One region of the Bacillus sp. PK5-006 genome, then DNA from elsewhere that is predicted to be linked to it. Evidence: a T-box and tRNA genes for the amino acid it is inferred to sense, from the RefSeq annotation. Region 1 holds a T-box; the other holds one or more tRNA genes.
What was found. The T-box of region 1 lies ahead of thrS (threonine--tRNA ligase). A T-box ahead of a tRNA ligase gene usually reads a tRNA of that ligase, here a tRNA-Thr.
Positions count from the first base shown of each region.

Region 1 (4,173 bases):
TATCTCTGCACTTCTGCTTTATTACTTCTGTAAATACCTGATCTCCTTGTCATACTTTTGAATGAAATTGACTCAATAGAATTGACGCAAGAACCATGAATAGGTGAAGATGAAATAAACTGTAAGATAAAGGGAGACGAATAATGATACATATCATATTTGGGGCGGCAGCTGCCGGTAGTTTAAAACAAGCAGTACGTGAAATGAAGCAAGATCAAATAGATGATATCATCGCTTTTGATGATATTTATTCGATTGGACCACTTCTACATTTACACGAAGATGAAGGACAAGCGAACCGTATAGAGTGGCTGCGTAACGTGATGTCAAATGAATATGGCTATTTTGACGACATGGTCAACGATCAGCACAGAATGCTTCAGCAAATAAAAGAGACAACAGCAGGCAGTCGTATTCTCATCTGGACAGGCAGTAATGCACATGAGCAAATTGGTTTGCGATATGCCGTCTATTTATTAAAAGAGAAAAGCATAGAATTGTCTGTAATCAATACAACGACTGCATTTGATCAGCTGTTCAATACTAATACAAGAAGAATGGATATTCGACATTCCGGGGAAATCACATCTGAAAAATTGAAGGTTTTGTACAGAAGTAAAGAGCATATTCACACAGTATCAACAGAAGAAAGAGAAAAATTACAAAACGAATGGCTTTCATTTGCTAAAGAAAATCATACGCTGCGGATATGGAAAAAAGGACAAACGATCAGCGTACCAGAAGATGAATTTGATGCTTATTTAGTGAAAATGGCTAAGCGGCTTCATCAGTCCGCGCCAGAAGACGAGTACATTGTAACTCCACGTTTAATAGGAGAAGTCATTGGTCATTTAGATCAGTATATCGGCGATGATTTTATTGAATATCGAATCAAGAAATTAATTGATCAAGAGATTTTTGATATGAAAGGTAAACTAACTTCCATGCGTTATTACTCAATTAAACTGACGGAGTTCGGTCAGAACTTCAAAAAATGGGTATGCTGTCGAGAGTTTGTAGATCATCCTTTTGTGAAAATTGAAGGAGATTACGGTGAACCTTTTCAGTGTGGGTATTGCGAATGTCATTTAGAAAGAGATGATGTACCAATGAGTGATACTCTTTTCTCAAAGATATGGAATTGGAACATACAGTATGGCCGCTGGTTTGACGAAGAGACCGATGATTTGCTGCCAAATGGCGTAGACATGGAAAGGAAGTTCAATCAAGAAGGAGAGCGTATCACTGAAGAAGTGAAACGAGCCTTGTCTCCTGCGTTTCAAATTGAATACAGCCCAAGTGAATACGCGCAATATTACATTTAAAGAATGAATTTTCTTATCACTGCACAAAATAAAGCTTTACACAATCCATCATCATCATGTAAGATATGGAGAAATTAAAAGCGAAGAAAAGGACATGAGCAATTTTTTACTGGTTACCAGAGAGGGAAGTGACGCTGAAATCTTCCTAACGCAGGAAAGTTGTCTTACCACCTTTGAGCTGTATTGGGGAAATCACAGTATCCAATATCGTTTACGCCACGTTACGGCACCAGAGCCATAAAGCGAATGCGCATTATGGGAATTTGGGTGGAACCACGGATATCACATTCGTCCCTTTATGAGGGATGGGTGTGTTTTTTTTGTACACTCATATAGGATCATTGCTTTGAAAAGGACATGAGCAGCTTTTACGGTTACCAGAGAGGGAAGTCACGCTGAAATCTTCCTAACGCAGAAAAGCGGTCTTACCACCTTTGAGCTGTATTGGGGAAAATTGCAGTATCCAATACCGTCAATGCCACGTTACGGCACCAGAGCCATAAAGCGAATACGCATTATGGGAATTTGGGTGGAACCACGGATTACACATTCGTCCCTTTACGCGGGATGGATGTGTTTTTTTATTTCAAAAAATAGGAAAGGTGTGTCGGTTATGAGAGAAAACATGGTGAAGATTCAATTTCCGGATGGAAAGATAAAGGAGTTTCCCGCAGGTACGACTGTCGCAGATGTTGCCTCCCATATTAGTCCGAGCTTAAGAAAAAAAGCAGTGGCAGGTAAGGTCAATGATCAAATGGTTGATTTAAGTGAGCAGCTATACAGCGATGTTCGGCTGTCTATTGTCACACTAGATTCAAAAGAAGGGCTTGAAGTGCTGCGCCATACATCTGCACACGTATTAGCTCAGGCTGTGAAAAGGTTATATGACAATGTCACACTGGGGATCGGACCGGTCATTGAAAATGGATTTTACTATGATATGAAGCTCGATCAATCATTAAGCGTAGAGGATTTAGCAGAAATTGAAAAAGAGATGAAAAACATCATAAATGAGAATCACCCTATCCAAAGAAAGGAAGTCTCTTACAAAGAAGCTGAAGCGCTGTTTGCACATGATCCATATAAGCTGGATATTTTAAAAGATTTACCCTCTCAAGAAGCCATCACAGTTTATCAGCAAGGAGAATTTGTAGATTTATGCCGCGGGCCGCATGTACCTTCTACAGGGTACGTAAAGTCATTTAAACTAACACGTGTTGCAGGGGCTTATTGGCGGGGAGACAGTCATCAGGATGTCTTGCAGCGAGTGTATGGTGTGGCGTTTCAACACCCAAAGCATCTCGCTGAGTATCTTCATTTCATGGAAGAAGCAAATAAACGTGATCACCGGAAATTAGGGAAACAGCTATCCCTCTTTATGTTTTCAGAAGAAGCGCCAGGTATGCCGTTTTATTTACCAAAAGGACAGATTGTCAGAAATGAATTAATGGCCTTTTCAAGAGAAGTGAGAGGCAAAGCGCAATACGAAGAAGTGAGTACACCGTTTATGATGAACCAAGAGCTTTGGGAAAAGTCAGGGCACTGGGATCATTATCATGAAAATATGTATTTCTCGGAAGTGGACCATACAAGCTTCGCTTTAAAACCGATGAACTGTCCAGGGCATATGCTCATGTTTAAAAACAGCTTATATTCCTACAGAGACCTTCCGATTAGAATGGCTGAGTTTGGTCAGGTGCATCGTCATGAATTTAGCGGAGCGTTAAATGGTTTGTTCAGGGTCAGAACATTTTGCCAAGATGATGCCCATATTTTTTTAAGAGAAGATCAAATCGAAGCTGAAATCAAACGGATTTTCCAATTAGTTGATCATGTGTATCGGACATTTGGATTTGAGTATTCAGTCGAGCTATCCACTCGTCCAGAAAAAGCATTAGGCAATGATGCTATTTGGGATATATCCGAAACAGCGTTAAAAAATGTGCTTGATCGTCTAAAGGTCGACTACCAGCTGAATGAAGGAGATGGCGCATTTTATGGTCCAAAGATCGATTTTCATATTAAAGATGCCCTGCAGCGGAGCCATCAGTGCGCCACAATTCAACTGGATTTCCAAATGCCAGAGAAATTTGGTTTAACATATATCAACGAAAAAAATGAAAAGGTTCGGCCAGTTGTGATTCACAGTGCCATTTTTGGTTCTCTAGATCGTTTCCTAGGTATTCTCATCGAGCATTTTGCAGGCGCTTTCCCATTATGGCTAGCACCGGTACAAGTGCAAATCATCCCTGTCTCAACTGTTCACCTTGATCACTGCTTAGAGGTGCAGCAGCAATTAAGAAGTATCGGAATAAGAGCCACAATCGATGAGCGGGATGAAAAACTTGGCTATAAAATGAGAGAAGCACAAATGCAAAAAATCCCTTATATCGCGGTCATCGGCGATAAAGAAATGGAAGACAACACACTAAATATTAGACAGCACGGAGAAAAGACGTCAAAAAAGCTGTCTATTGAGGACTTTAAACACATGGCTGCTAAGCAAATCAAAGACAGATCGGCTGCTCAGATATGATGTGATGATTTTATGAAGAAGGACCAGACGTTCATTGAATGATGGGCGTCTTTTCATTTGCGAAAAAAGCCGAATTGACAGTAGAAAGGGAAAATATTGAAACATTTTTTCGGTAAAATCGTAATAAAGATAGAGCGTTCAACAGAAACCGTTTAAAACGGAGAGGAGTATTGCATGGAACAAGCAGCACTGAAAAAGATGAGATCGAAACAAGTAGTTACCTCTAATTTACTATTCGGCATGTTGATCTTGATTTTTTTTATTTTGATTCAAAATGTTGAAATTCAATTTACATATTTCTTTCTTTGTTTA
Region 1 is NZ_CP096414.1:2,867,985-2,872,157, reverse strand. It holds gene M1D84_RS14950 (DUF1835 domain-containing protein) at 144-1,325, shown strand; T-box leader at 1,400-1,624, shown strand; T-box leader at 1,663-1,886, shown strand; gene thrS (threonine--tRNA ligase) at 1,939-3,861, shown strand; gene M1D84_RS14940 (hypothetical protein) at 4,036-4,173, shown strand, end outside.

Region 2 (4,173 bases), 700 kb from region 1:
CAGCAGGCTTTGCATAGTGACGAACGAGCATGCCTAAAATAGATGGAAGCACCACCATCCCAAACAGCCCTTTCATGATCGCGACCATGTCCATATGAACCTGTGTACCGGCTAAAAGTGACAAACTGGCTGGCACAATCAATGGCGAAAGCAATGTATCAATTAAAATAATGGATAATGTTAACCCAACATTCCCCTTATACATTGCCGCCCATATTAAACTAGAAACTCCTGTGGGAATCACCATTGCCAGTGTCAAACCGGTGATGGTCATGGCATCACCCGCAAATATGAGATGTCCCGCTGACCAAGCATAAAGAGGCATCAACACGTGTAAAATCATAAACGATAAAATCAAAGGCAATGGGTGCATCACCGTATGCTTTAAAGCCGAAAAAGTAGAAGACAAACTCCCTGCAAAGGTCATCACAGCAAATACCCATGGTACCAAAAACGTAAAATCCTTTAAATAGGCCGCCAACAAAACACCGAGTAACACACTAAAAGGTGTAATGAGCGGCATCATCCGGCCGAGCACTTGATTCAAACGCACAAGCATGCCGGCCACCTCCATCCCTTCACTTTCTTACCTTTTCTATTGTAACAGACAGAAAGGTCTTTTTAAGAACCATTCACTTGTTTCACAAGCTTTTGACTTGATGTATCCATTCCAACTACGTCCACCTGGACGCCATTTGATTGATACCTTTCCTTTATACGTTCTATCGCTGCTACGCCTGATTCATCCCATATACGTGCTTCAGACAAATCAATCACAACAGATTGGAGTTCTTTCCCCTGATGGAAAGCTTGGATCAAATCAGTGACAGAAGCAAAAAAAATTTGTCCTTTAACTCGATATTCCCAAGTACCTGCCTGGCTTTCTTTAGACGTAATATGAAGCTTCGATATCTTCGCGACAAAGAATACCGCACTAAGCAGTACACCTGCAAAAACGCCTTTTGATAAATCATGAGTCAACACCACCGTCACGACCGTGACAACCATCACAATAGAATCTGTTTTCGGATTCTTTTTTAGCTGCTGAAAGGAACTCCAATCAAATGTGCCAATGGAAACCATGAACATCACAGCCACTAGAGCAGCCATCGGAATTTGAACCACGACATCACCTAGTACAAAAATCAGCACCATTAAAAAAGCACCCGCTACAAAGGTAGAAAGCCGGCCTCGTCCTCCTGCCTTCGTATTAATCACAGATTGGCCAATCATCGCACAGCCAGCCATACCACCAAAGAATCCCGCAACCACATTGGCAATCCCTTGACCTCTCGCTTCCTTATTCTTATTACTAGACGTCTCTGTCATATCATCGACAATCTGTGCGGTTAAAAGAGACTCAAGTAAACCAACCATCGCAAGTGCTAAAGAATAAGGAAAAATGATAGCAAGTGTTTCCCAGTTAAACGGAACTTGAGGTATCAGAAAAACAGGCAAAGAACTAGGAAGCTCTCCCATATCTCCAACTGTTCTAACATCAATATGTCCAAATACGGCCAATATCGTCATTACAATAATGGCAATGAGTGGGGAAGGTATCACCTTTATCACCATAGGCAATAAATAAATGATCAGCAAGGCGCCCCCTGTCATCATATACATAGCCATTGATTCCCCAACGAAATGTGGAAGCTGAGCCATGAAGATCATAATAGCCAACGCATTGACAAAGCCAACCATGACGGACCTCGGAATAAATTTCATCAAACGAGACACTCGGCACAATCCAAACACAATTTGAATCAAACCCGTCAAAATCGTAGCTGCAAACAAATATTGCAACCCATGATCAGCGACCAAGTTAACCATGACAAGAGCCATAGCCCCTGTTGCAGCCGAAATCATGCCTGGGCGTCCACCAACAAACGAAATCACAATCGCGATACAAAATGATGCATACAAGCCGACCTTCGGATCAACGCCCGCAATAATCGAAAACGCAATTGCCTCAGGAATTAAAGCCAGTGCGACTAATATACCCGCAAGCACGTCCTGACGTACATGTCCAAACCATTCTTGCTTTACAAATAAATCTTTCAAACCATCTACTCCTTTTTATATACATACCGTACATGGAAAAAGAAGATCAACTATACCTGGAGATAAAGAAAGGGAAAAAAAACGATACTTCACTTTCGGGGGAAAAGAGGAACGTACAGAGTCTTTTAATATAGAGGATATCACTTTAGTAAGAATAAAAGAAAGAGAATGAAGAATCTAGAACAAAAAGAAGGGATAAGTAAAAAATCGATGCAACACTTCTGTGCACGCCGTTTTATTCTCTTTCCTAATGTCATCAGTCTACTGGTCATCGAGCAGTTCAATATATATGTAAACAAACAAAAAAAGCCTTCTCATCATCGAGAAACCTTGTCATATCAACATATAGAGGAAAGCTTCCAAGCGGGCTCGAACCGCTGACCTCTTCCTTACCATGGAAGTGCTCTACCTACTGAGCTATGGAAGCATGGCTCCGCAGGTAGGACTCGAACCTACGACCGATCGGTTAACAGCCGATAGCTCTACCACTGAGCTACTGCGGAATGATAAAGTAACTTCTTCCATTGGAAGGATATAAACAAAAAGCTTGGCGGCGTCCTACTCTCACAGGGGGAAACCCCCAACTACCATCGGCGCTGAAGAGCTTAACTTCCGTGTTCGGTATGGGAACGGGTGTGACCTCTTCGCTATCGCCACCAAACCTGATGGAGAGAATGTTCTCTCAAAACTAGATAACAATGTTCATGCTTCACATTAGAATATAGGTTAAGTCCTCGATCTATTAGTATCTGTCAGCTCCACGTGTCACCACGCTTCCACCTCAGACCTATCAACCTGATCATCTTTCAGGGATCTTACTTCCTTGCGGAATGGGAAATCTCATCTTGAGGGGGGCTTCATGCTTAGATGCTTTCAGCACTTATCCCGTCCGCACATAGCTACCCAGCGATGCCCTTGGCAGAACAACTGGTACACCAGCGGTGCGTCCATCCCGGTCCTCTCGTACTAAGGACAGCTCCTCTCAAATTTCCTGCGCCCGCGACGGATAGGGACCGAACTGTCTCACGACGTTCTGAACCCAGCTCGCGTACCGCTTTAATGGGCGAACAGCCCAACCCTTGGGACCGACTACAGCCCCAGGATGCGATGAGCCGACATCGAGGTGCCAAACCTCCCCGTCGATGTGGACTCTTGGGGGAGATAAGCCTGTTATCCCCGGGGTAGCTTTTATCCGTTGAGCGATGGCCCTTCCATGCGGAACCACCGGATCACTAAGCCCGACTTTCGTCCCTGCTCGACTTGTAGGTCTCGCAGTCAAGCTCCCTTGTGCCTTTACACTCTGCGAATGATTTCCAACCATTCTGAGGGAACCTTTGGGCGCCTCCGTTACATTTTAGGAGGCGACCGCCCCAGTCAAACTGCCCACCTGACACTGTCTCCCTGCCCGATAAGGGCAGCGGGTTAGAAGGTCAATACAGCCAGGGTAGTATCCCACCGATGCCTCCACCGAAGCTAGCGCTCCGGTTTCCAAGGCTCCTACCTATCCTGTACAAGCTGTACCAACATTCAATATCAGGCTGCAGTAAAGCTCCACGGGGTCTTTCCGTCCTGTCGCGGGTAACCTGCATCTTCACAGGTACTATAATTTCACCGAGTCTCTCGTTGAGACAGTGCCCAGATCGTTGCGCCTTTCGTGCGGGTCGGAACTTACCCGACAAGGAATTTCGCTACCTTAGGACCGTTATAGTTACGGCCGCCGTTTACTGGGGCTTCAATTCGCACCTTCGCTTACGCTAAGCGCTCCTCTTAACCTTCCAGCACCGGGCAGGCGTCAGCCCCTATACTTCGCCTTACGGCTTCGCAGAGACCTGTGTTTTTGCTAAACAGTCGCCTGGGCCTATTCACTGCGGCTTCTCGGGGCTTTAACACCCTAAGAAGCACCCCTTCTCCCGAAGTTACGGGGTCATTTTGCCGAGTTCCTTAACGAGAGTTCTCTCGATCACCTTAGGATTCTCTCCTCGCCTACCTGTGTCGGTTTGCGGTACGGGCACCTCTCACCTCGCTAGAGGCTTTTCTTGGCAGTGTGGAATCAGGAACTTCGCTACTAAATTTCGCTCGCCATCACAGCTCAGCCTTTACGGGAAACGGATT
Region 2 is NZ_CP096414.1:3,563,361-3,567,533, forward strand. It holds gene M1D84_RS18085 (bile acid:sodium symporter family protein) at 1-559, opposite strand, end outside; gene M1D84_RS18090 (SulP family inorganic anion transporter) at 622-2,061, opposite strand; tRNA gene M1D84_RS18095 (tRNA-Thr) at 2,416-2,488, opposite strand; tRNA gene M1D84_RS18100 (tRNA-Asn) at 2,490-2,564, opposite strand; rRNA gene rrf (5S ribosomal RNA) at 2,607-2,722, opposite strand; rRNA gene M1D84_RS18110 (23S ribosomal RNA) at 2,784-4,173, opposite strand, start outside.
Region 2: it has a tRNA-Thr gene. The T-box ahead of thrS (threonine--tRNA ligase) is inferred to sense a tRNA for this amino acid. The anticodon was not compared.